DNA from 2 places in the Mycobacterium sp. NGS39 genome. Region 1 is predicted to be linked to the other one. Evidence: predicted binding sites of a transcription regulator. Region 1 holds the regulator's gene; the other holds the start of a gene.
What was found. The regulator LexA, encoded in region 1, represses DNA repair genes until DNA is damaged. The targets are predictions, from matches to a motif close to CGAACANNTGTTCG.

Region 1 (11,662 bases):
CGTGAAGCAACCGACGAGGAACTGGCTGCCGAGTCCGGAATTCCCGTCGAGAAGATCACCGACCTGCTGGAGCACAGCCGCGATCCGGTAAGCCTTGACATGCCGGTCGGCAGTGACGAGGAAGCCCCTCTCGGCGACTTTATCGAAGACGCCGAGGCGATGTCGGCTGAGAACGCCGTCATCTCGGAGTTGCTGCACACCGACATCCGGCACGTGCTGGCCACACTCGACGAGCGCGAGCAGCAGGTGATTCGCCTGCGGTTCGGCCTCGACGACGGCCAGCCCCGCACGCTCGACCAGATCGGCAAGCTGTTCGGGCTTTCCCGGGAGCGGGTGCGCCAGATCGAGCGCGAGGTCATGGCGAAGCTGCGCCACGGCGAACGCGCCGACCGGCTTCGCTCCTACGCAAGCTGACTCCCCTCACAGTGTGCCCGCCGGAACCTCCGGTGGGCACACTGGCGTGACGGGACGGTGATGCGCGCGGTCGCCGCCGCGGCGCGGCGGTGCTCCGACGGCGCGAGGCCACCTTTTTTGCCAGCTAGACCGGTAGACTGCAGCCGACGGAGGGTGGGTGAATGAACGATCTTGTCGACACGACCGAGATGTATCTGCGGACCATCTACGACCTCGAGGAAGAGGGCGTGGTGCCGCTGCGTGCCCGCATCGCCGAACGGCTCGAGCAGAGCGGTCCGACCGTCAGCCAGACCGTGTCGAGGATGGAGCGCGACGGGCTGCTGCACGTCGCCGGCGACCGTCACCTGGAACTGACCCCCAAGGGGCGCACACTGGCCGTCGCCGTGATGCGCAAGCACCGCCTGGCCGAACGCCTGCTGGTCGACATCATCGGGCTGCCGTGGGAAGACGTACACGCCGAGGCCTGCCGCTGGGAGCACGTGATGAGCGAGGAGGTCGAGCGGCGCCTGGTGCAGGTGCTCGACAACCCGACCATCTCTCCGTTCGGCAACCCCATCCCCGGCCTTGCCGAGCTGGGCGTCGACCCGACCTCGCAGCCCGAACGCGGCAGCCTTGTGCGGTTGACCGAGCTTCCCGCCGGTGCTCCGGTGGCCGTGGTGGTCCGGCAGCTCACCGAACACGTGCAGGGCGACGTCGAGTTGATCACCCGGCTCAAGGACGCCGGCGTGGTGCCCAACGCCCGGGTGACTGTGCAGACCAATCCGTCCGGCAGCGTCACGATCGTGATCCCCGGGCACGAGGACGTCGAACTGCCCCATCACATGGCGCACGCGGTGAAGGTCGAGAAGGTCTAGCTCGCCCGTCGACCGAATCTTCGCCGGGGCGGCAGGCCGACCCCGAGCCGATCCGCCACGCGGTAACCGCTGACCGCCAGTTCGCGAATCGCGTCCGGGCGCAATCCCGATTGAAGCGCAGTGTCGAGCATCGAGGCCATCCGGTGCTCGTCGTCGCAGCGCAGCGCCGCATCCAGCGCCACGCCGGCGAGCGGACCGTCGCCGCGGGCATAGGCCGAAAAGGCCAGCAACACAAGGGCTTCCACGCGCCACGGCGCCGGGAGCACACGTGACAACATCGCCCACAGCTCCTCGGCCTCAGCCGCCTTGTCGCCGACGGCCAACGCGAACAGCGTGTCTCGCACGTCTACATCGGCCAGGGCGCAGGCCATTTCGGCGACCTGCGCATCCGAGGGCTCCGTGCCGTCGGCCATCTTCGCCGCCAGTGCGACCGCAAAGTTGACGTCACCTCGTGGGGAGTATTCACCGCTCTCCGCCCGTGACTTGAGCCGCCGCCGAATCCGCCGTGCCAACCGCTCGACTCGCGCGTCATCGGTCACCTCGACCACCTTCTGCAGGTCTTCGCGGCGCGCATAGAGCCGCCGACCGTCCAGCACGGCGGCCATGGCCAATGGCGAGGACGCCGGATCGTCGACGGTGCCGCCCGCTCCGCACATGTCGGCGCAATGCCACCGACCGCCCGCGGCAACACGATCCACCACGTGAGTGGCCAGCAAGGTAATGTGTTGCAGCGCAAGCACTTCCGACAACGTCGACGCGAGGTCTCCGAAGTCGTCAGCGCAGGCAGGGCACAACGCCCCGTCAGCGTCGACGATCACCGCGATCGCCGCGTCCGGCCTGGCCGCCGCGGCCACCTCGGCGACGTGTTCGACGGTGTCGGCCAGTTGTGGCGAAAGATCCACCCGCATCACCGCCCCCATCTCGCCGCGGTCGACAGTGACGAGCACCAATGATTTCTCGGGAACGAAGCCAAGCACCGCGGGCAGCGCCGCGATCAGTGCGCCGGGCCTGTTGAGGATGAAGTCAGGCTGTGAAGTGGTCATGCCCTGACCCTTGCGGGCGGCACCGTCGACAACGGGGCGCTGACGAACCGATGGCGCCGCGCTGTGGACGAACGCGAGACTGTGGATGAGTCGCCCCAGCCGCGGAGGCGGGGCGCCGGGGCACAGCTATTGGTTCGGTCCGGGTGCAAGATCACGCCAAACGGCGTAGATGTCTACACATGGCAATGGAGTACGACCTCGTCGTCATCGGTTCCGGCCCCGGGGGGCAGAAGGCCGCAATCGCCGCGGCGAAGCTCGGCAAATCCGTTGCCATCGTCGAGCGGGGCCGGATGCTGGGCGGCGTCTGCGTGAACACCGGAACCATTCCGTCCAAGACACTGCGCGAGGCCGTGCTCTACCTCACCGGCATGAGCCAGCGCGAACTGTACGGGGCGAGCTACCGGGTCAAGGACAAGATCACGCCGGCTGACCTGCTGGCTCGCACCACGCACGTCGTCAACAAAGAGCAGGATGTGGTCCGCTCGCAGCTGATGCGCAACAACATCGAGGTCTACATCGGGCACGGCCGGTTCGTCGACGAGCACACCGTCCTCATCGAGAACCCGAACCGCGGCGACCGCATCACGATCACGGGTCGCTACATCGTGATCGCCACGGGCACCAAGCCGGCGCGTCCGGCCGGTGTCGAGTTCGACGAATGCCGGGTGCTGGATTCCGACGGCATCCTGGACCTCAAGGCGCTGCCGTCGTCAATGGTCGTGGTGGGCGCAGGCGTGATCGGCATCGAGTACGCGTCGATGTTCGCCGCGCTTGGCACCAAGGTGACCGTCGTCGAGAAGCGCGACACGATGCTGGACTTTTGCGATCCGGAGGTGGTCGAGGCCCTGCGATTCCACCTGCGCGATCTGGCGGTCACGTTCCGGTTCGGCGAGGAGGTGACAGCGGTCGACGTCGGCTCGGCCGGCACTGTCACGACCTTGGCCAGCGGCAAACAGATCCCCGCCGAGACCGTGATGTACTCCGCCGGGCGCCAGGGCCAAACCGACCATCTCGACCTGGCCAACGCCGGGCTCGAGGCGGACAGCCGCGGTCGCATCTTCGTCGACGACAGGTTCCAGACCAAGGTCGACCACATCTTCGCCGTCGGCGACGTCATCGGATTCCCCGCGCTCGCCGCAACCTCGATGGAGCAGGGCCGGCTGGCGGCCTACCACGCATTCGGCGAACCCACCGCCGGCATGACGGACCTGCAGCCGATCGGCATCTACTCGATCCCGGAGATCTCCTACGTCGGTGCCACCGAGGTGGAGCTGACCAAGGACTCGATTCCGTACGAGGTCGGGGTGTCGCGCTACCGCGAACTCGCACGCGGCCAGATCGCCGGCGACTCCTACGGCATGCTCAAGATACTGGTGTCCACCGACGACCTGAAGCTGCTCGGCGTGCACATCTTCGGTACCAGCGCCACCGAGCTCGTGCACATCGGTCAGGCGGTGATGGGCTGTGGCGGCACCATCGAGTACCTCGTCGACGCAGTGTTCAACTATCCGACGTTCTCGGAGGCGTACAAGGTCGCCGCGCTGGACGTGATGAACAAGATGCGTGCGCTCAACCAGTTCCGCTCGTAGCTAGCAGTCGTCCTCGAAGACCGCGGGTGCGGTGTCACCGGTTCCGCCGGCTTCTGCCCGATGCAGCAGATCTGCCACCCGGCCGTCGAATGGTGAAGAGTACGAGACGTTGTCGTCGCAACCGCCGCCGTGCGGGCCGCCCACCAGTCCGACCACCGCGCCGTCGATGCGCCACGGCGCGCCGCTGGTACCGGCCATCAGGCCCGCACATGTCAGCGACGGGAACCCGCCGGGCGCCGTCGCAATTGCGGCGCGGCAGCCGATGGGAGCACCGCCGGTGCCCATCGGGTACGCGGTCACGGTGACGACGGTCGCGGGCGGCGGCGCTGCACCCAGGCTCAGCCCTGCGCCGACCACCGATTCGAGGGAGCGGCCGTCGTCCCGGCTGACCCGTGCCACGGCGAAGTCGGCGACGGGATCCCGGCTGGCCAGCCATCGCGGGTCGAGGTAGATCGCTCCGACGGTCCAGGTGCCGGCGGAACCGGCCCGGCCGTCGAATCCGGGCGCGAATGTCGTCGGATAGCCCGAGGCCACGCAGTGTGCAGCGGTGAGGATCAAGTCGCCGGTGGCCGAATGCAGCACCGATCCGGTACAGGTGTGCATGTCTGAGGCCCCAAGGAACACCGCCCCGACCAACGGATCGGGAGCGACGGGCCCGGCGGTGGCCGACGTCGGTGGCGGCGGCGCAACCGCAGCGGCGGGCTGATGTCGCGGCGCGCAGCTCAGCAGACAGACGGCCACCAGCAGCAGGGGGGCCAGGCGCACGCGCATCACGTCGATCATCCTGGAACGCAACGATGCCAGTGTCGCGTTGAGCAAACAGGGGTACCCGCGATCGCAATATTGCGGCCTGCGGTGGCGGCTGGGCCGATCGGCAGCGACACTAGACGTCACCGGGCCCGCGGAAGGAGGCGAAAAGAATGGCTGAGCACCGCGATGAATACCGGCCGGATCAGAGCGGAATGTACGAGCTGGAGTTTCCGGCCCCGCAATTGTCGTCGCCCGACGGCCGCGGTCCGGTGTTGATTCACGCATTGGAGGGTTTCTCGGACGCAGGCCACGCGATCCGGCTGTCGTCGCGCTACCTGCGGGAAGCGCTGGACACCGAGCTGGTGGCATCGTTCGCGATCGACGAGCTGCTGGACTACCGGTCGCGCCGACCGCTGATGACGTTCAAGACCGACCACTTCACCGCTTACGACGATCCGGAGCTGAGCCTTTACGCGCTGCACGACACGGTCGGGACGCCGTTTCTGCTGCTGGCCGGCATGGAACCCGACCTGAAATGGGAGCGGTTCGTCACCGCGGTGCGGCTGCTGGCCGAGCGGCTGGGCGTGCGGCAGACGATCGGTCTGGGCACCATCCCGATGGCGGTGCCGCACACCAGGCCGGTGACCATGACGGCGCACTCCAACAACAAGGAGCTGATCGCCCACCATCAGCCGTGGGTCGGCGAGGTGCAGGTGCCCGGCAGCGCGTCGAATCTGCTGGAGTTCCGGATGGCCCAGCACGGCCACGACGTCGTCGGGTTCACCGTGCACGTCCCCCACTACTTGGCGCAGACCGACTACCCCGCCGCGGCCGAGGCGCTGCTGGCCGAAGTCAGCAAAGTCGCTTCGCTGCAGATCCCCTTGGCGGCGCTCACCGAGGCGGCAGCGGAGATCCGCGCGAAGGTCGACGAGCAGGTGAACTCCAGCCCCGAAGTTGCGCAGGTGGTGTCCGCGCTGGAGCGCCAGTACGACGCGTTCGTCGCGGCCCAGGAGAACCGCTCGCTGCTGGCGCGCGACGAAGAGCTGCCCAGCGGCGAAGAACTGGCCGGGGAGTTCGAACGCTTCCTGGCGCAGCAGACAGGTGACTTCTCGGACGGTTTCCGAGACGGCGACGACAAGAAGTGAGCTGACCCGGGCCGCCGGCCCGAAGCGGAGGTGGCCCTATGACTGCGCGGACGACGAATCTGCGGCCGGTACGCGACGTGCGGACGACGCTAAAGTTCCGCACGATTCACGGCTACCGCCGCGCGTTTCGCGTCGCTGGTGACGGGCCCGCGATCCTGCTGATCCACGGCATCGGCGACAACTCGTCGACCTGGGAGGCCGTGCAGACAAAACTTGCGCAACGGTTCACCGTGATCGCCCCGGACTTGCTCGGTCACGGCAAGTCGGACAAACCGCGGGCCGACTACTCGGTTGCCGCGTACGCCAACGGCATGCGCGACCTGCTCGCCGTCCTCGACATCGACCGCGTGACCGTGATCGGACACTCGCTCGGTGGCGGCGTCACGATGCAATTCGCTTACCAGTACCCGCAATTGGTGGAACGGATCGTGCTCGTCGGGACGGGCGGGGTGACCAAGGACGTCCATTTCGCGCTGCGCCTCGCGTCGCTGCCGATGGGCACCGAGGCGCTGGCGCTGTTGCGGCTTCCGGGAGCGTTGCCTGCGTTGCAGATCGTCGGGCGCATGTTGGGCGCGATGCTCAATGCCGCTGCCAGCGCGGCGCCGGGACTGGCCCCCACACGGTTCGGCCATGATCTGCCCGACGTGCTTCGAGTGCTCGCGGAGTTGCCGGAGCCCACGGCGTCGTCGGCGTTTTCGCGGACGCTGCGCGCAGTGGTGGACTGGCGCGGCCAGGTGGTGACCATGCTCGACCGATGTTATTTGACGCAATCCGTTCCGGTGCAATTGATTTGGGGAGAGCACGATTCGGTGATCCCGGTGGCTCATGCGCAGATGGCGCACGCCGCGATGCCGGGTTCGCGGCTGGAGGTTTTCGAGAACTCCGGCCATTTTCCGTTCCACGACGACCCGGACCGCTTCGTCGAGGTCGTCGAGCAGTTCATCGATTCCACGGAACCCGCGGTATACGACCAGGATCGGCTGCGGTCGCTGCTGCGCGCCGGCATCAGCGACCAGACGATCTCCGGTCCGATCGACACCCGCGTCGCGGTGCTCGACGCGATGAGTTCCGACGAGCGCAGCGCAACCTGATCCGGCGCTCGCGCTGAGTAGAGTCGGGCACATGGGTACCGACGTGTCCGTGGTGCGCGTGTTCACCGACGCGGAAGGAAACTTCGGCAATCCGCTCGGCATCGTCGACGCGAGCACCGTCGCACCGCGTGACCGGCAAGGGCTCGCGACCCAATTGGGTTACAGCGAAACGATTTTCGTCGACGTGCCTGATCGGGGTGCAACCACCGCCCACGCTCGCATCTTCACTCCTGCGACAGAGTTGCCGTTCGCCGGGCACCCGACGGTGGGGTTGGCGTGGTGGCTCAAACAACGCGGGCTTCCGATCCGCACGTTGCAGGTGCCGGCGGGTGTGGTCGCTGTCGGCTACGAGGACGAGTTGACGACGGTACGCGCACGCGCCGACTGGGCGCCGGAGTTTGCCTTCCACGAACTGCCCTCGCCCGACGACGTCGTCAACGCGGATCCCGACGACTACCCCGAAGACGACCCGCACTACATCTGGGCCTGGCTCGACAAGTCGCGCGGACACCTGCGCTCGCGGATGTTCGCGGCTGACCTCGGCGTCGCCGAAGACGAGGCGACCGGCGCGGCGGCCGTGCGCATCACCGACATTCTCAGCCGGGATCTCACGATCACCCAGGGCAAAGGTTCCGTCATCTACACCCGGTGGAGCCCTGAGGGGTGGGTGACGGTGGGCGGCCGCGTCGTCGACGATGGCACCGTGCGCGTCGACTGAAGGGTTACTTCGACGCGCTGACCTTGCGGTGGGCGCGCAGGGCCTCGATCTCCCGCTCGAAGTCGTCGGCGGAGGTGAACGACCGGTACACCGACGCGAACCGTAAATAGGCCACCTCGTCCAAGTCGCGCAGCGGACCCAGAATGGCCAGGCCGACCTCGTGGCTGGGCACCTCGGGGGAGCCGGTGGCCCGCACGGTGTCTTCCACTTGTTGCGCGAGCAGGTTGAGCGCGTCGTCGTCGACCTGGCGGCCCTGACATGCCCGTCGCACGCCGCGGATCACCTTCTCGCGGCTGAACGGTTCGGTGACCCCACTGCGCTTGACCACCGCCAGCACGGCCGTCTCGACGGTGGTGAACCTGCGCCCGCATTCCGGGCATGAGCGTCTGCGTCGGATCGCTTGGCCCTCATCGGTTTCCCGCGAGTCGACCACCCGGGAATCGGGATGGCGGCAGAACGGACAGTGCATGACTGCTCCTTCGCCGCGCAGACATTCGGTCGAGTCGAACGCCTCCGAGACTACCCGCGGGCGGCGGACGCGGCCCAACGTCGCCGCGGACATCACCCGAGCGGGGCGATCAGCGTCTGCCCGGCATCCAGCGCTGCAGAGTCGAGGTGATTGAGCTCCCGGATCCGCTCGATCACCCCGGCCACCGGCGCGTCCGGCGCCACTCTGGCCGCAAGCCGCTGCAGATTCTCGCCGGGCTGCACCTGCACGACCGCCAACTGCTGCGGCGCGGAGGTGCCCGTCGTGTCGGCGCTGCGGGCTTGGGCGATCGCGATGAGCCACACCGTGATCAGGGCTGCGACCGCCGCCAGCATGACGGTCACGGTGGTGCTGACGCGTCGCGGCCGGTGCGGTGCACACGACACCGCCACGCCTGTCGCCCGATATTTGACCGCGGCACCGCCTGGCCGGTTCGGTACGGGACGGCGAGCCCGAAGGGTCGGCGCCGGTACGTCCCACGTGTCGATCACGGTCATGAGCGCCCCTTCTGTCGTCACCATTCGCTCCTTTGTTCGAATATAGTCGATCATGCGTTCGAAGTCCGAACATTTGATCGATGTGTACCAGAGGGGTCCGACAGGCTCGCGTCCTGAGACATCACAGTCCGACAGGCTCGCTCGCTCCCGATCACGAATGCGACACGCCTCGAACACATGTTTGAAGATGTCTGTGACGACAGCTAGATTTGCAGTCATGAGCGACAGCAGCGGTCTCACCCAACGTCAGCGGACCATCTTGGAGGTGATCCGCGCATCGGTCACCACCAGGGGATATCCGCCGAGCATCCGGGAGATCGGCGACGCCGTCGGCCTCACCTCCACGTCGTCGGTGGCACATCAGCTGCGCACGCTGGAACGCAAGGGCTATCTGCGCCGCGACCCGAATCGTCCCCGCGCCGTCGATGTACGCGGGGCCGACGACGCGGCGACGGCGGTCACCACTGATGTCGCCGGTTCTGACGCGCTGCCGGAACCGACGTTCGTGCCCGTGCTCGGACGCATTGCCGCAGGCGGGCCCATCCTCGCCGAGGAGGCGGTCGAAGACGTGTTCCCGCTGCCCCGCGAATTGGTGGGCGAGGGGTCGTTGTTCCTGCTCAAGGTCGTGGGCGAGTCGATGGTCGACGCCGCGATCTGCGACGGCGACTGGGTGGTGGTGCGACAGCAGAACACCGCCGACAACGGCGACATCGTCGCGGCGATGATCGACGGGGAAGCCACTGTGAAGACGTTCAAGCGCACCGGCAACCAGGTTTGGCTGATGCCGCACAACCCCGCGTTCGATCCGATTCCCGGCAACGATGCCGCGATTCTCGGCCGCGTGGTGACGGTGATCCGCAAAATCTGACCCGCACACCGCGCCTCGGGTGCAAGGTGGATTCATGCGTGCGTTCCGGGCGGTGCGAGTGATTTCAGCAGCGGCGATGGCAGCAGCAGCGCTCGTCGTCCCCGCGGTCGCCTCCCCCGGCGCCGAAAGCCATGTCGCGATGTGTCCGCGCGGCATGGTGCCCAATCCCAACGGCTACGGCTGCATACCGCAGCTGGGACCCGGCGGCGCGTTCGTCGGAGCCCCGAGTCAGGAAGTGCTCACCCGCTGCAACGGCAACATCTACATCTGCGTGTGGCCGTACCCGGTTCCCTGATCCGCACCAAGGACACAGCCCGCGCGGCTCACCGAACAGACTGCGCCAGTTGACGTTTCGCCGGCTCAGACGCCCAGCGAGCGTCCGATGATTTCCTTCATGATCTCGGTCGTACCGCCGTAGATCGTTTGCACCCGGGCATCCAGATACGCGCGCGCAATCGGGTATTCGCGCATGTAGCCGTAGCCGCCGTGCAGCTGCAGGCACCGGTCGATCAGATGGACCTGCTTTTCGGTGGAGTACCACTTGGCCATCGCGGCCTGCTCGGCGGTCAGCTTCTCGTCGAGGTGCAGCCGGATGAACTCGTCGACCATGATCCGCACCACGGTTGCTTCGGTGGCCAGCTCGGCGAGCAGAAAGCGGCTGTTCTGGAAACTGCCGATCGGCTTGCCGAAAGCCTTGCGCTCCTTGGTGTACTGCAGCGTCGACTCCAGCACGGCCTCCATCGCTGCGGCCGCCATGATCGCGATCGAGATGCGCTCCTGTGGCAGGTTCTGCATCAGGTAGATGAAGCCCTTGCCTTCCTCACCGAGCAGGTTCTCGGCGGGCACCTTGACGTCGGTGAACGACAGCTCGGCGGTGTCCTGGGCGTCCAACCCGATCTTGTCCAGATGACGGCCGCGCTCGAAGCCTTCCATTCCGCGCTCGACGACCAGCAGCGAGAAGCCCTGCGCGCCCTTCTCCGGATCGGTCTGCGCGACGACGATCACCAGGTCGGAGTTGATGCCGTTGGTGATGAAGGTCTTCGCCCCGTTGAGGATGTAGTGGTCACCTTCTTTGACCGCGCGGGTCTTGATGCCCTGCAGGTCGCTGCCGGTGCCCGGCTCGGTCATCGCGATCGCGGTGATCAGCTCGCCGGTACAGAACTTCGGCAGCCAGCGTTGCTTCTGCTCTTCGTTGGCCAGCCTCAGCAGATACGGGGCCACCACGTCGTTGTGCAGCCCGAAGCCGATTCCGCTGTAGCGGCCCTTGGTGGTCTCTTCGGTGATGATCGTGTTGTACCGGAAGTCTGCGTTGCCGCCGCCGCCGTATTCCTCGGGCACCGCCATTCCCAGAAAGCCCTGCTTGCCGGCCTCCAGCCAGACGCCGCGGTCGACGATCTTGTCCTTCTCCCACTGCTCGTGGTACGGCGCGACGTGGCGCTCCAAGAAGGAGCGATAGGACTCGCGGAACAGCTCGTGCTCGGGCTCGAAAAGGGTGCGCTGGTATCTGACGACATTGCCCACGGCGTGACCTCCGGTATCGGGAACCTGCGCCCAAAGATATACCAACCGGATGGTTGGTTTGGTCGCCGGCCACGCGTCCTACAGTGAAACCGTGGCCGAGGTCATCCGTGTCCGAGAGCGTGGGCGGATAATCGAGTTCACGTTCGACGACCTGATGCGCTACCACGGCGCAGGCTCTCCCGGCGGCGTGGCGAACGCATTCAAAGTTCTGCAGCGTGCGTTCGAGGTGCTCTCACCCGACGCGCCGCCGCAGCGCCGCGAGGTGGTGGTGCGAACCGCGTTCCGCGGCCCCGGGGCACGCGACGGGATCGAGGCGGTGACGCGGGCAGTCAGCGACGGCCGCTACGTCGTGGATCCCGCATTGTCACGTCGCGACCTCGGACGGCTGCGCGAGAGTTTCGTCTTCGAAGTCGGCATCGGCGACCGTTCGGCGACGCTGGTGCTGCGCGACGGGTTCGTCACCGAAGAATTCATCAACCTCGCCCAGAACGACGCCCGCACCGAGGCCGAGGAGGCGCGGCTGGACGTGTTGAAAGCCGAACTGGCGCAACGCATCATGGCCGCAGACGCAGCCGACGTGTACGAAATCGCATAGGCGCCGACGCTAGGTCGACGCGAATTCGCGCAGGCTCGCCGCCAAGGCCACCGGAACCCGCGCTTTGATCCGGGTGCCGTCGGCGTTGTG
Region 2 (11,662 bases), on a different contig from region 1:
CCAGCACCCGCGCGCCGCGCCGCACTCCCATCGACGCGGCGGCCACTAACGCAGGGTCGCCGGGATCGTCGCCGGCCACCACGACCACGTCGAGCGGGCCGATCCACGGCGGCGCGCCGGCGGCCACCATGATCGGCGCCCCGGCAGACTGGCCGACGAGCGCGGACACCATGCGACCGGCAGTGCCGGCGGTGCCGCGCCCGGCCACCCAGACCACCGTGCGCGGTTGCGGACCGGCCAGCGACTCCAGCGCCCCCTCGTCGACCGCGGCAGCCGTCGCACGCACATGTGCCCCGGCCGTCGACGCCGCCCGCAGCAGGCCTTCGGTATCGGCGGCGACGAGCCCGTCGACGTCGTCGAGGTCGATCACCGACCGCGTGGCATTCATGACGAAACCTTTGACGCAGAACGGATTTCGGCTGCGACTCGGTCCACCACGGCATCCACCGCCTCCGGGGTCCGCGCTTCGACGTTCAACCGCAGCAACGGCTCGGTGTTGGACATCCGGATGTTGAACCAGGTGCCCTCACCCAAGTCGACGGTCACGCCGTCCAAGTGGTCGATCGAGACGATATGTGTGCCGAACGATTTCAGTACGGCGTCGATGCAATCCTGGGCGTCGGCGACCGTGAAGTTGATTTCGCCGGACTGCTCGTAGCGCTGATAGTCGGCCATCAGATCCGACAGCGGCCGATCGTGCTCGCCGAGTGCCGCGAGCACGTGCAGCGCGGCCAGCATGCCGGAGTCGGCGCCCCAGAAGTCGCGGAAGTAGTAGTGCGCAGAATGCTCGCCACCGAAGATCGCGCCTGTCTCGGCCATGAGCGCCTTGATGTAGGAGTGCCCGACGCGTGAGCGCACCGGCGTCCCCCCGCGCTCGGTCACCAGCTCCGGCACGGCACGCGACGTGATCAGGTTGTGGATCACGGTGGCACCGATCTCCCGGTCGAGTTCGCGAGCCGCTACCAGCGCCGTGACAGCCGACGGCGACACCGGCTCGCCGCGTTCGTCGACCACGAAGCAGCGGTCGGCATCCCCGTCGAAAGCCAGCCCGATGTCGGCACCGGTCGCCCGGACATGCTCTTGCAAGTCGGCCAGGTTGGCCGGGTCCAGCGGGTTGGCCTCGTGGTTGGGGAACGTGCCGTCGAGTTCGAAATACAAGGGCTCGACGGTGATCGAGGGGATCGGGCCGAGCACCGCGGGTGTGGTGTGGCCGGCCATCCCGTTACCCGCGTCAACCGCCACCCGCAGCGCCCGCCCTCCGCTGAGGTGGACCAAGGACCGCAGGAATTCGCCGTAGTCGGCGAGCACGTCGCGGTCGGTGACCTTGCCGGCCGGCCCGTCATAGTCGGGCACGCCGGCGATCATGTGCTCGCTGATCGCGGCGAGCCCGGTGTCGCGGCCCACCGGTTTTGCGCCGGCCCGGCAGAGCTTGATGCCGTTGTAGGCGGCAGGGTTGTGGCTGGCCGTGAACATCGCGCCGGGGCAGTCCAGCATGCCGGACGCGAAGTACAGCTGGTCGGTGGACGCCAGACCGATGCGGACCACGTCGAGGCCTTGGCCGGTCACACCGTCGGCGAATGCCGCGGCGAGCGCCGGTGAACTCGACCTCATGTCATACCCGAGCACCATCTGCCGCGCACCTTCGTCGCGCAGCAACCGCGCGAATGCGGCGCCGACTTCGGCGACGAACGGCTCGTCGATCTCATCGCCGACCAGCCCACGAACGTCGTAGGCCTTGATCACGCTGTGCACCAACGCAGCGGGCCGGGACATGACGAAGGTTGACTCCTGGTCGAGAACGCTACTGTTGGCGCCAGCCTAACTGTTTGCCCCCGGCCTCAGGTTCAACTCACTGCGGGTCCGGCAACACCCTGAGGTGGCCGCGGCGTCTACCGGCCTTGGACGACGCAGAAGGTGGCGGGGCCAGCACGGCGCCGTGGGTGCCGACGGGCGCGCCGTTGACCGGATCGATCTGCTGGTATCGGCCGCCGGCGGGCGAGTCGTCGAGCGCTGCACTGCCCCGGCTTCCCATCACGAAGTTGCCCCGGCCGCCGTCACGGTTCTCCCGGACCGCGTCGGCGAGCGCGACCAAGTCGTCTTCGTCGGGACTGGTGGGCAGCGGCCCGGCGTGGCGAACCAGCTCCCATCCGCGCGGGGCGGTGATGCGACTGGCGTGTCCCACACACAGGTCCCACGAATGCGGTTCCGGCGCGGTGGCCAGCGGGCCGACGACCGCCGTGGAATCCGAGTAGACAAACGTCAGCGTCGCGACCGCATATTGAGGACACCCGGGCCGGCAGCAGCGACGGGGAACGTTCACGTCGGGAAGGCTATCGTGCGGGATCGTCGGCCGCCGCCGGACACGCGCACGGTCCGAAGCGAAGATCCCCAACCGTTACGATCGCCCGCGTGGCCGGTAGACGCCGTTCCCGGCGACGGGAGATGAGGGGTCCGTTGTTGCCGCCGACGGTGCCCGGATGGCGCAGCCGCGCCGAGCGATTCGACATGGCGGTGCTCGAGGCCTATGAGCCGATCGAGCAGCGGTGGCGCGACCGGGTGTCCGGGCTCGACGTCGCGGTCGACGAGATCCCGCGCATCTCCCCCAAGGATCCGGACAGTGTGCAGTGGCCGCCGGAGGTGGTGGCCGACGGGCCGATCGCCCTGGCCCGATTGATCCCCGCCGGTGTGGACGTTCGGGGTAATTCGACGCGCGCACGCATCGTCTTGTTTCGCAAGCCGATCGAGCGGCGCGCCAAAGACAGCGACGAACTTGCGGACTTGTTGCATGAGTTGCTGGTGGCTCAGGTGGCGACGTATCTGGGTGTCGAACCCTCCGTCATCGACCCGACGATCGACGACGACTGAGCGCCTGGGTGCCTGAGCAGTTGGGGGCTAGATGATGCCGCGCTTGAGGCGGCGGCGCTCCCGCTCGGAGAGACCGCCCCAGATGCCGAAGCGCTCGTCATGGGCCAGTGCGTATTCGAGGCACTCGCCGCGAACCTCGCAGCCCATGCAGATGCGCTTGGCCTCACGGGTAGAGCCGCCCTTTTCGGGGAAGAACGCCTCCGGGTCGGTTTGGGCGCACAGTGCCCGCTCCTGCCATTGGTCGTCCGGGGCGTCCGGTGGCAGACCGAAAAAGTCAGGCACCAAAGCCAAGTTAGCTCGCTGGGCGCTGGGTGCCTCGTCGTCGGAGTGGGTTTGCGGCGCGCTGCCTGCCGCGCTCAATCCGCGGTCGACCAGCCGGATCGGTCGCGGGAAATCGCTTTGCTCGTAAGGCATTTCGCCTCCTAACCTAAGAATCGCAGTTGGTTGTGGATGTCGCCCACTATTCAGCAGAATTCGAACAAGTGATCGAATCTCGGTCTGCTGCACCGGAACCGGCTGGCGAACCGGGAATGACACTGATGTGATTACACACTTGTGAGCAGGCCCGGTCAAGCGTTAGAACCAAAATTCATACCATCTCGTTATCGAGATTCGGCGCGTCGTTTCTGCGGCGTGTCGCACCGCGGCGAACGCGCGCGCGGGCGAAGGCTTAGTGTCCTGGGTTGTGAAGGTCACCGTTCTCGTGGGCGGCGTCGGCGGGGCGCGCTTCCTTTTGGGCGTTCAGCACCTGCTCGGCCTCGGCCAGTTCGCCACCGGCGAAAGCACGCATGAGCTGACCGCCGTCGTCAACATCGGCGACGACGCGTGGATGCACGGCGTGCGCGTCTGCCCCGATCTGGACACGTGCATGTACACCCTCGGCGGCGGCATCGACCCCGAGCGCGGCTGGGGCCACCGCGACGAAACCTGGCACGCGAAGGAGGAATTGGCCCGCTACGGCGTGCAGCCCGACTGGTTCGGGCTCGGCGACCGCGACCTGGCGACCCATCTGGTGCGCAGCCAGATGCTGCGGGCAGGCTATCCACTGTCGCAAGTGACCGAAGCACTGTGCCACCGCTGGTCGCCCGGCGCGACACTGCTGCCCGCCAGTGATGACCGCTGCGAAACCCACGTCGTCATCACCGATCCCGCCGACGGCGCACAGCGCGCGATCCACTTCCAGGAGTGGTGGGTTCGCTACCGCGCGCAGGTGCCTACGCACAGCTTCGCGTTCGTCGGCGCCGAGAAGGCCACCGCCGGACCCGGCGTCGTCGACGCGATCGAATCCGCGGACGTGGTGTTTCTGGCACCGTCGAACCCCGTCGTCAGCATCGGCGCAATCCTGGCGATCCCCGGCATCCGCGGCGCATTGCGCTCCACCTCCGCGCCGGTGATCGGTTACTCCCCGATAGTCAGCGGAAAACCCTTGCGCGGCATGGCCGATGAATGCCTGCGGGTGATCGGTGTGCCCAGCACGTCGGAGGCCGTCGGCGCCTACTACGGCGCCCGCAGCGGAGTCGGGATCCTCGACGGCTGGTTGATCCACGAAGGCGACACCGCGACCATCGACGGGGTGACCGTTCGTGCGGTGCCGCTGCTGATGACGAACCCGGCCGCCACCGCAGACATGGTGCGCAGCGGTCTGGAGTTGGCCGGGCTGACGTCGGAGCCGCGGTCGTGACCGATCACGGGTCGGCGCGCCGCGTCGAGCTGCTGCCGGTAGCCGGGCTTCCCGAGTTCCGGCCCGGCGACGACCTGGCCGCGGCGATCGCCACGGCAGCGCCGTGGCTGCGCGACGGCGACGTGGTGGTGGTCACCAGTAAGGTCGTGAGCAAGTGCGAGGGCCGCATCGTGCCGGCGCCGGCCGACCCACAGGCCCGAGATGACCTGCGCCGCAAGCTGATCGACGCCGAAGCAGTCAGGGTTCTGGCGCGCAAGGGCAAGACGCTGATCACTGAGAACGCGCTGGGGCTGGTGCAGGCCGCCGCGGGCGTCGACGGCTCGAATGTCGGGGCCACCGAGCTCGCGCTGCTTCCGGTCGACCCTGACGCCAGCGCGGCGACATTGCGGGCGCGGCTGCGGGAACGGCTCGGCGTCACTGTCGGTGTGCTGATCACCGACACGATGGGTCGCGCGTGGCGCAACGGGCAGATCGACGTCGCGATCGGTGCGTCCGGTGTCGAGGTGCTGCATGCCTATGCCGGCGCTCACGACGCGTACGGCAACGAGCTGGTGGTGACCGAAGTCGCGGTCGCTGACGAATTGGCTTGCGCCGCAGACCTTGTCAAGGGCAAGCTGACCGGTGTCCCGGTGGCTGTGGTGCGCGGCCTGGCAATTACCGACGACGGCTCCACCGCCGCGCGGCTGGTGCGGGCCGGCGACGAAGATCTGTTCTGGCTCGGCACCGAGGAGGCACTTGCCGAAGGTCGCCGGCAGGCGCTGCTGCTGCGCCGGTCTGTGCGGCGGTTCACGCCCGAGCAGGTGCCGCCTCAGCACATCGAAGCCGCCGTCGCGGATGCACTCACTGCGCCGGCGCCGCATCACACGCGCCCGGTGCGGTTCGTCTGGTTGCGTGATCGTGACCGCCGGGTCGCACTGCTGGACCGCATGAAGGCCCGCTGGCGCGACGACCTCACGCGCGACGGCAAACCGGCACACGCCGTCGACGCGCGAGTGGCCCGCGGTCAAATCCTCTACGAGGCACCAGAATTGGTGATTCCGTTCCTGGTGCCCGACGGCGCGCACGACTATCCCGACAGCACCCGCACCGCAGCCGAGCACACGATGTTCACCGTGGCGGTCGGTGCCGCCGTTCAAGGGCTGCTGGTCGCGTTGGCCGTGCGCGGCATAGGCAGCTGCTGGGTGGGGTCGACAATCTTCGCGCCAGAGGAAGTACGCGACGAACTCGACCTGCCCGTCTCCTGGGAACCGTTGGGGGCTATAGCAATTGGCTATCCTGCCGAACCGCTGGCCCCGCGTGAGCCCGCCTCGGTGGCTGGGCTGCTGGTGCACAAGTGAGCCTGCGCGATTCGGTGATCACGACGCTGTCCGACTGGCGCGCACCGGATCCCGCGCAAGACGCGATGCGTGGAGCGGTGCTCGCGTTCGTGCTCGCGCGGGCCGACGCATGCCGGCGCGAATGCGAGCCGGGCCACATCACCGCCTCCACGCTTCTGCTGGACCACACCGGCACGCGCGCTCTGCTGACGCTTCATCCGCGGTTGGGCCGGTGGGTTCAACTCGGTGGGCACTGCGAGGACGTCGACGCCGACATCGTCGCCGCAGCCCGACGTGAGGCCGTCGAAGAGTCCGGCATTGCGGCGCTCTCGCTGGCTCCTGAGCTGACCGCCATTCACGTCCACCCGGTGACGTGTTCGCTGGGTGTGCCGACTCGACACCTCGACCTGCAGTTCGTCGGGCACGCGCCGCCGGATGCGCAATTCGCGGTCACCGACGAATCACTGGATCTGCGGTGGTGGGGCCTCGACGCCATGCCGAATGACATGGATTACGGCCTCGCTCAACTGGTTTCGTACGCGATTTCGGGGCGCTAACGTGCGCTCAGCGCCGGTTTGCGCACCGAAATCGCATAGCGGTCAGACGTCGGTGGAGAACCGGATGCCGCCGTCGGGAATCGTCACGCCGGGCCATACCCGTGCGCCGCGCAGCAGCTCACACCGCGCGCCGACGTCCGCGCCGTCGCCGATCACGCCGTCGCGGATCAGCGCCCGCGGCCCTACGCGCGCGCCGAACCCGATGATCGACCGCTCGATGCGCGACCCGGCCTCCACCCGCGCACCGTCGAAGATCACCGCGCCGTCCAGCCGCACCCCCGGCCCGATCTCCGCGCCGCGACCGACCACCGTGCCGCCGACCAGCACCGCTCCGGGCGCCACCGCGGCGCCGTCGTGCACCAGCTTCTCGCCGCGCTGGTGGCCCAGCGCCGGCGACGGCGCGATCCCGCGAACGAGGTCGGCCGATCCTTGGACGAAATCCTCGGGCGTACCCATGTCGCGCCAGTAACTCGCGTCAACGTAGCCGCACACCCTCAGCCCGTCCGACAGCAGCGCCGGGAACACCTCGCGCTCCACCGACACCGGCCGGCCGCGAGGAATGCGGTCGATCACCGAGCGGCGAAAGATGTAGCAGCCGGCGTTGATCTGGTCGGTCGGCGGGTCCTGCGTCTTCTCCAGGAACGCGGTGACCAAACCCTCATCGTCGGTGGGCACGCAGCCGAACGCGCGCGGGTCGCCGACGCGCACCAGGTGCAGGGTCACATCGGCGTCCAGGCGGTGATGCGTCTCGAGCATCGACACCAGGTCGGCCCCGGAGAGCACGTCGCCGTTGAACACCATGACCGTGTCGTGGCGCAGTCCGGCGGCGGCGTTGGCGATCCCGCCGCCCGTGCCCAGCGGTTCGGTTTCGGTGACGTAGTCGATCTGCAGACCCAGCTTGGAACCGTCACCGAACTCGGATTCGAACACCTCGGCCTTGTACGACGTGCCCAGCACCACATGGTGGATTCCGGCGGCCGCGATCCGCGACAGCAGGTGGGTCAGAAACGGCAGCCCGGCAGTCGGCAGCATCGGCTTGGGCGCCGACAGGGTCAGCGGCCGCAGCCGCGTGCCCTGGCCGCCGACGAGCACGATCGCGTCGACGTGCGCCGGGTCGATCGAGGTGTCCGTCATCTCACCTGCCTTTCGCCAGCTTGCGCCGGGAGCCTCGCACCGCCAACCGGGACCGCACCGCAAGCGCGAACCGCATCGCCCACCTCAGGGGCGCCTGCCACCAGTGCGGGTGCCGATCGGCAAGGTAAATGTAGGTGCTCTGGTGGTGTGCGACGAGGTTTCGGGCAGGATCGCGGCCGGTGGCGTGGCCCTTGTCGTGCAAAATCTCCGCCGAGGGCACGTAGACGTTCTGCCAGCCGGCCTTGCCGAGCCGGTCGCCGAGGTCGACGTCTTCCATATACATGAAGTAGCGCTCGTCGAATCCGTTCACCTCGTCGAAGGCGGCCTTGCGCACCAACAGGCACGACCCCGACAGCCAGCCGACCGGCCGTTCGCTGGGCTCCAGACGCTCCTGGCGGTAAGCCGCCGTCCACGGGTTGGTGCGCCACAGCGGTCCGATCACCGCGTGCAGGCCGCCTCGGACGAGGCTGGGAAGGTGACGTGCCGACGGATACACCGAGCCGTCCGGGTCGCGGATCAACGGGCCCAGCGTGCCGGCTCGCGGCCAGCGGCCGGCCGCCTCCAGCAGCAGGTCGATGCTCGCCGGCCCCCACTGCACATCGGGGTTCGCGACGACGAAGAAGTCTGTCTCCGGGCCGAGTTCGGCGGCCGCGCGGTTCACCGCGGCGCCGTAACCGATATTGCCGCCGGTGCGCAGCAGGCGGGTGTTCGGGAACTCGGCCAACGCGGCCTCGGGGCTGCCGTCGGTCGACCCGTTGTCGGCCATGACGACGGTGACGGGCCGGTCGGTGGCGTGCGACAAACTCGCCAAGAACCGGTGCAGGTGCGGACCCGGCGAGTACGTCACCGTCACCACCGTCAACATGTCACTCACGGGACGCGCCAACTCCCTCACTCACGGCGTAGAGGGTAACGGTTCTCAGCCCCGACCAGCGTCGTCAGCCGAGCTTTCGCGCGCACGGGTCTCGCTGGCGGACAGCGCGGCGGCCAGTGCGTCGCGCCACGGCCGCAACGGAGTCAGTCCGGCAGCGGCAGACAACCGGGCCGACAACGCGGAGTAGGCCGGCCGTGGGGCGGGCCGCGGCTTGCGGTCGGCGGCGACGGGCCGGACCCGTTGCGGGTCGGCGTGCAGCTCTTCGTAGACGGCCCTGGCCTGATCGAACCGGCTGACGGCGCCGGCGTTCGCGGCGTGCAGCAGGGGCGCGCTGATACCGCCCGCGGCGATCTGCAGCAGCGCACCGACCAGGTCGGCGACGAACGTGGGCGAGCCGATCTGGTCGGCCACCACGTCGATCTCCTCCCCGCCGCGTGCGCGTTGCGCGATGGCGGCGACGAAGTCATTGCCGACGCCCGTGTAGACCCAGGCAGTGCGCACCACCTGCGCGTCGGGCAAGACGGCGTGGACCGCCTCCTCGCCGGCGAGCTTTGTGCGCCCGTACACCGACAGCGGCTCCGGCTGGTCGTCGACGTCATAGGGCCGGGGTGAACCGGCGAAACGTCCGCTGAACACGTAGTCGGTGGACAGGTGGATCAGCCGCGCGCCCACCCGCGCACAACTGCGCGCGACGTTTCCGGGACCGACCGCGTTCACCGCGTGCGCAGTCTCGGCGTCCGACTCGGCGGCGTCCACCGCGGTGTAGGCGGCGCAGTTGACCACCACGTCGCCGGGTTCGACGATCCCGTCACCGGCACCGGCAGTGGTGATGTCCCAGTCGGTGGAGGTCAGCGCCACCACGTCGTGACCGGCGCAGGCCGCGTCGACGGCCAGCCGGCGCCCGACCTGCCCCCGCGCGCCGGTGATAACGATTCGGTGGCCCACGGTTTTCGAGTCTGGCACGCCGGGCCTCGGCTACGGCGTCTGCGGCGCCTGCGCCAGTAGCCTGGTCGCAGCTACCGAACTGAATGGGGTTTCTTCGTGCCTGCTGTGCCAACCGCCGGCCCGGCCGCGAACGCGCGCCGTGGCGTGCGGGTGCTGTGCACTGTGGTGGCGTGTGCGATCGTGTTGGCCACCGGACTGGCGTGGAGCAAGATCCGTTCGCTGGAGAACGGCATCCTGCACATCAGCTCGCCGCTGCTGGGCACCGGCGGCGAGGACGGCGCGATCGACATCCTGCTGGTCGGCATGGACAGCCGCACCGACGCTCACGGCAATCCGCTCAGCGAGGACGAACTCGCCCAGCTGCACGCCGGCGACGACGTGTCCACCAACACCGACACGATCATCCTGGTGCGCATTCCGGACAACGGGAAGTCTGCGACGGCCATCTCGATCCCCCGCGACTCGTACGTGCAGGCTGCCGGCCTGGGGAAGACGAAGATCAACGGCGTCTACGGTCAGACCAGAGAACAGAAGCGCATCCAGCTTGTCGAGTCGGGCGTCAGTGATGCGCAGGCCGACGCCCAGGCCACCGAGGCGGGGCGCGAGGCACTGATCAAGACCGTCGCCGATCTCACCGGCGTTACCGTCGACCATTACGCCGAAGTGGGACTGCTGGGCTTCGCGTTGATCACCGACGCCATCGGCGGTGTCGACGTGTGCTTGAAAGATGCTGTCTACGAACCTCTTTCGGGTGCGGACTTCCCGGCCGGCTGGCAGCGGCTGAGCGGGCCGCAGGCGCTGAGCTTCGTCCGACAGCGTCACGATCTGCCCCGCGGTGACCTCGACCGGGTGGTGCGCCAGCAGGTTGTCATGGCTTCCCTTGCGCATCAAGTGATTTCAGGTAAGACCCTGTCCAGCCCATCGGCGCTGGAGCGCCTGCAGACGGCGATCCAGCGCTCTGTGGTGCTGTCGGACGGTTGGGACATCATGGACTTCATCAAGGAGCTGCAGAAGCTGGCCGCAGGCAACGTCGCGTTCGCGACCATCCCGGTGCTCGACGAGTCGGGCTGGAGCGACGACGGCATGCAGAGCGTGGTGCGGGTGGACCCCTCGCAGGTGCAGGAGTGGGTCAAGGGCTTGCTGAGCGACCAGGCGCAGGGCAAGACCGAAGAGCTGGCCTACACACCGGCCAACACTGCGGTCGAGGTCGAAAACGACAGCGACATCAACGGTCTGGCAGCGGCGGTGTCACAGGTGTTGGCCAACAACGGGTTTCAGCCGGGGCCGATCGGCAACCACGACGGCGGGCACGTCCCGGGCAGCCAGGTGCACGCGGCCAAGGCCGACGACCTCGGTGCGCAAGCGGTGGCCAAGCAGCTCGGCGGACTGCCGGTGGTGGCCGACCCGTCGGTGCGCCCGGGCACCGTGCGGGTGGTGCTCACCGCTGACTACACCGGGCCCGGCTCTGGGCTGGACAGCACCAATCCCACCGTCGCGACCGTCGATCCGGCAGCCGCAACCACCGGTGACACAGCCACCGATTCCGAGGCGCCGCCGCCGTCGCCGATCATCACCGCAGGTTCGAACGACCCGCAGTGCGTCAACTGAACCAGTGACCAATCTGGCTGCGGCAGTGCTCGATCCGTTGTTGCGAACGGACCCGTCCAAACCGCGGATCACCTACTACGACGACGCCTCCGGCGAGCGGATCGAGCTGTCGACGGCCACGTTCGCGAACTGGGCTGCCAAGACCGCGAACCTGCTTCGCGACGAGCTCGGCACCGGGCCGGGCAGCCGGGTCGCGGTGCTGTTGCCGGCTCATTGGCAGACGGCGGCGGTGGTGTTCGGGGTGTGGTGGATCGGTGCGGAGGTGGTGATCGGTGGCGGCGACGCGGACGTGGTGATGTGCACTGCCGACGCTGTTGCCGATGCCGACGCCGATGACGTGGTGGCGCTGTCGCTGGACCCCTTCGGCCGGCCCGTGAACGACCTTCCTCCCGGCGTCGTCGACTACGCGACGACAGTGCGGGTGCAGGCCGACCAGATCTCCGCCGAGCGGCAGCCGGGTCCCGCGCTCGGTGGCCGCTCAGCCGACGAGGTCCTCGCCTGGGCCGCTGATTCTGCTGCAGCGCAAGGCGTTTCGAGTCATGACCGGGTGCTGTCGACCGCCGACTGGACTACCGATGCCGCGCTGGTAAACGGCCTGGTCGCGGTGTTCGCCGTCGGTGCGTCACTGGTGCAGGTGGCCCATGCCGACCGGTCGGCAATGGAGCGCCGCCGCGTCACCGAA

Region 2: a site for LexA is predicted at 3,341-3,354, ahead of cofD (2-phospho-L-lactate transferase). Genes of this name have one in related genera too.

The regions. Positions count from the first base shown of each region.
Region 1 is NZ_JCALDH010000003.1:401,312-412,973, reverse strand. It holds gene sigB (sigma-70 family RNA polymerase sigma factor SigB) at 1-414, shown strand, start outside; gene AC5Y39_RS06720 (iron-dependent transcriptional repressor DtxR) at 576-1,268, shown strand; gene AC5Y39_RS06715 (DUF4192 domain-containing protein) at 1,265-2,311, opposite strand; gene sthA (Si-specific NAD(P)(+) transhydrogenase) at 2,497-3,900, shown strand; gene AC5Y39_RS06705 (trypsin-like serine peptidase) at 3,901-4,683, opposite strand; gene AC5Y39_RS06700 (proteasome assembly chaperone family protein) at 4,821-5,795, shown strand; gene AC5Y39_RS06695 (alpha/beta fold hydrolase) at 5,834-6,886, shown strand; gene AC5Y39_RS06690 (PhzF family phenazine biosynthesis protein) at 6,918-7,604, shown strand; gene nrdR (transcriptional regulator NrdR) at 7,609-8,073, opposite strand; gene AC5Y39_RS06680 (LysM peptidoglycan-binding domain-containing protein) at 8,166-8,612, opposite strand; gene lexA (transcriptional repressor LexA) at 8,806-9,456, shown strand; gene AC5Y39_RS06670 (hypothetical protein) at 9,491-9,751, shown strand; gene AC5Y39_RS06665 (acyl-CoA dehydrogenase family protein) at 9,817-10,977, opposite strand; gene AC5Y39_RS06660 (hypothetical protein) at 11,069-11,572, shown strand; gene hflX (GTPase HflX) at 11,582-11,662, opposite strand, start outside.
Region 2 is NZ_JCALDH010000005.1:141,807-153,468, reverse strand. It holds gene AC5Y39_RS09175 (TobH protein) at 1-388, opposite strand, end outside; gene AC5Y39_RS09170 (phosphomannomutase/phosphoglucomutase) at 385-1,773, opposite strand; gene AC5Y39_RS09165 (DUF3499 domain-containing protein) at 1,850-2,320, opposite strand; gene AC5Y39_RS09160 (metallopeptidase family protein) at 2,443-2,865, shown strand; gene AC5Y39_RS09155 (WhiB family transcriptional regulator) at 2,893-3,156, opposite strand; gene cofD (2-phospho-L-lactate transferase) at 3,551-4,546, shown strand; gene AC5Y39_RS09145 (coenzyme F420-0:L-glutamate ligase) at 4,543-5,883, shown strand; gene AC5Y39_RS09140 (NUDIX hydrolase) at 5,880-6,419, shown strand; gene manB (mannose-1-phosphate guanylyltransferase) at 6,462-7,553, opposite strand; gene AC5Y39_RS09130 (glycosyltransferase family 2 protein) at 7,555-8,427, opposite strand; gene rfbD (dTDP-4-dehydrorhamnose reductase) at 8,473-9,372, opposite strand; gene AC5Y39_RS09120 (LCP family protein) at 9,517-10,980, shown strand; gene AC5Y39_RS09115 (TIGR03089 family protein) at 10,985-11,662, shown strand, end outside.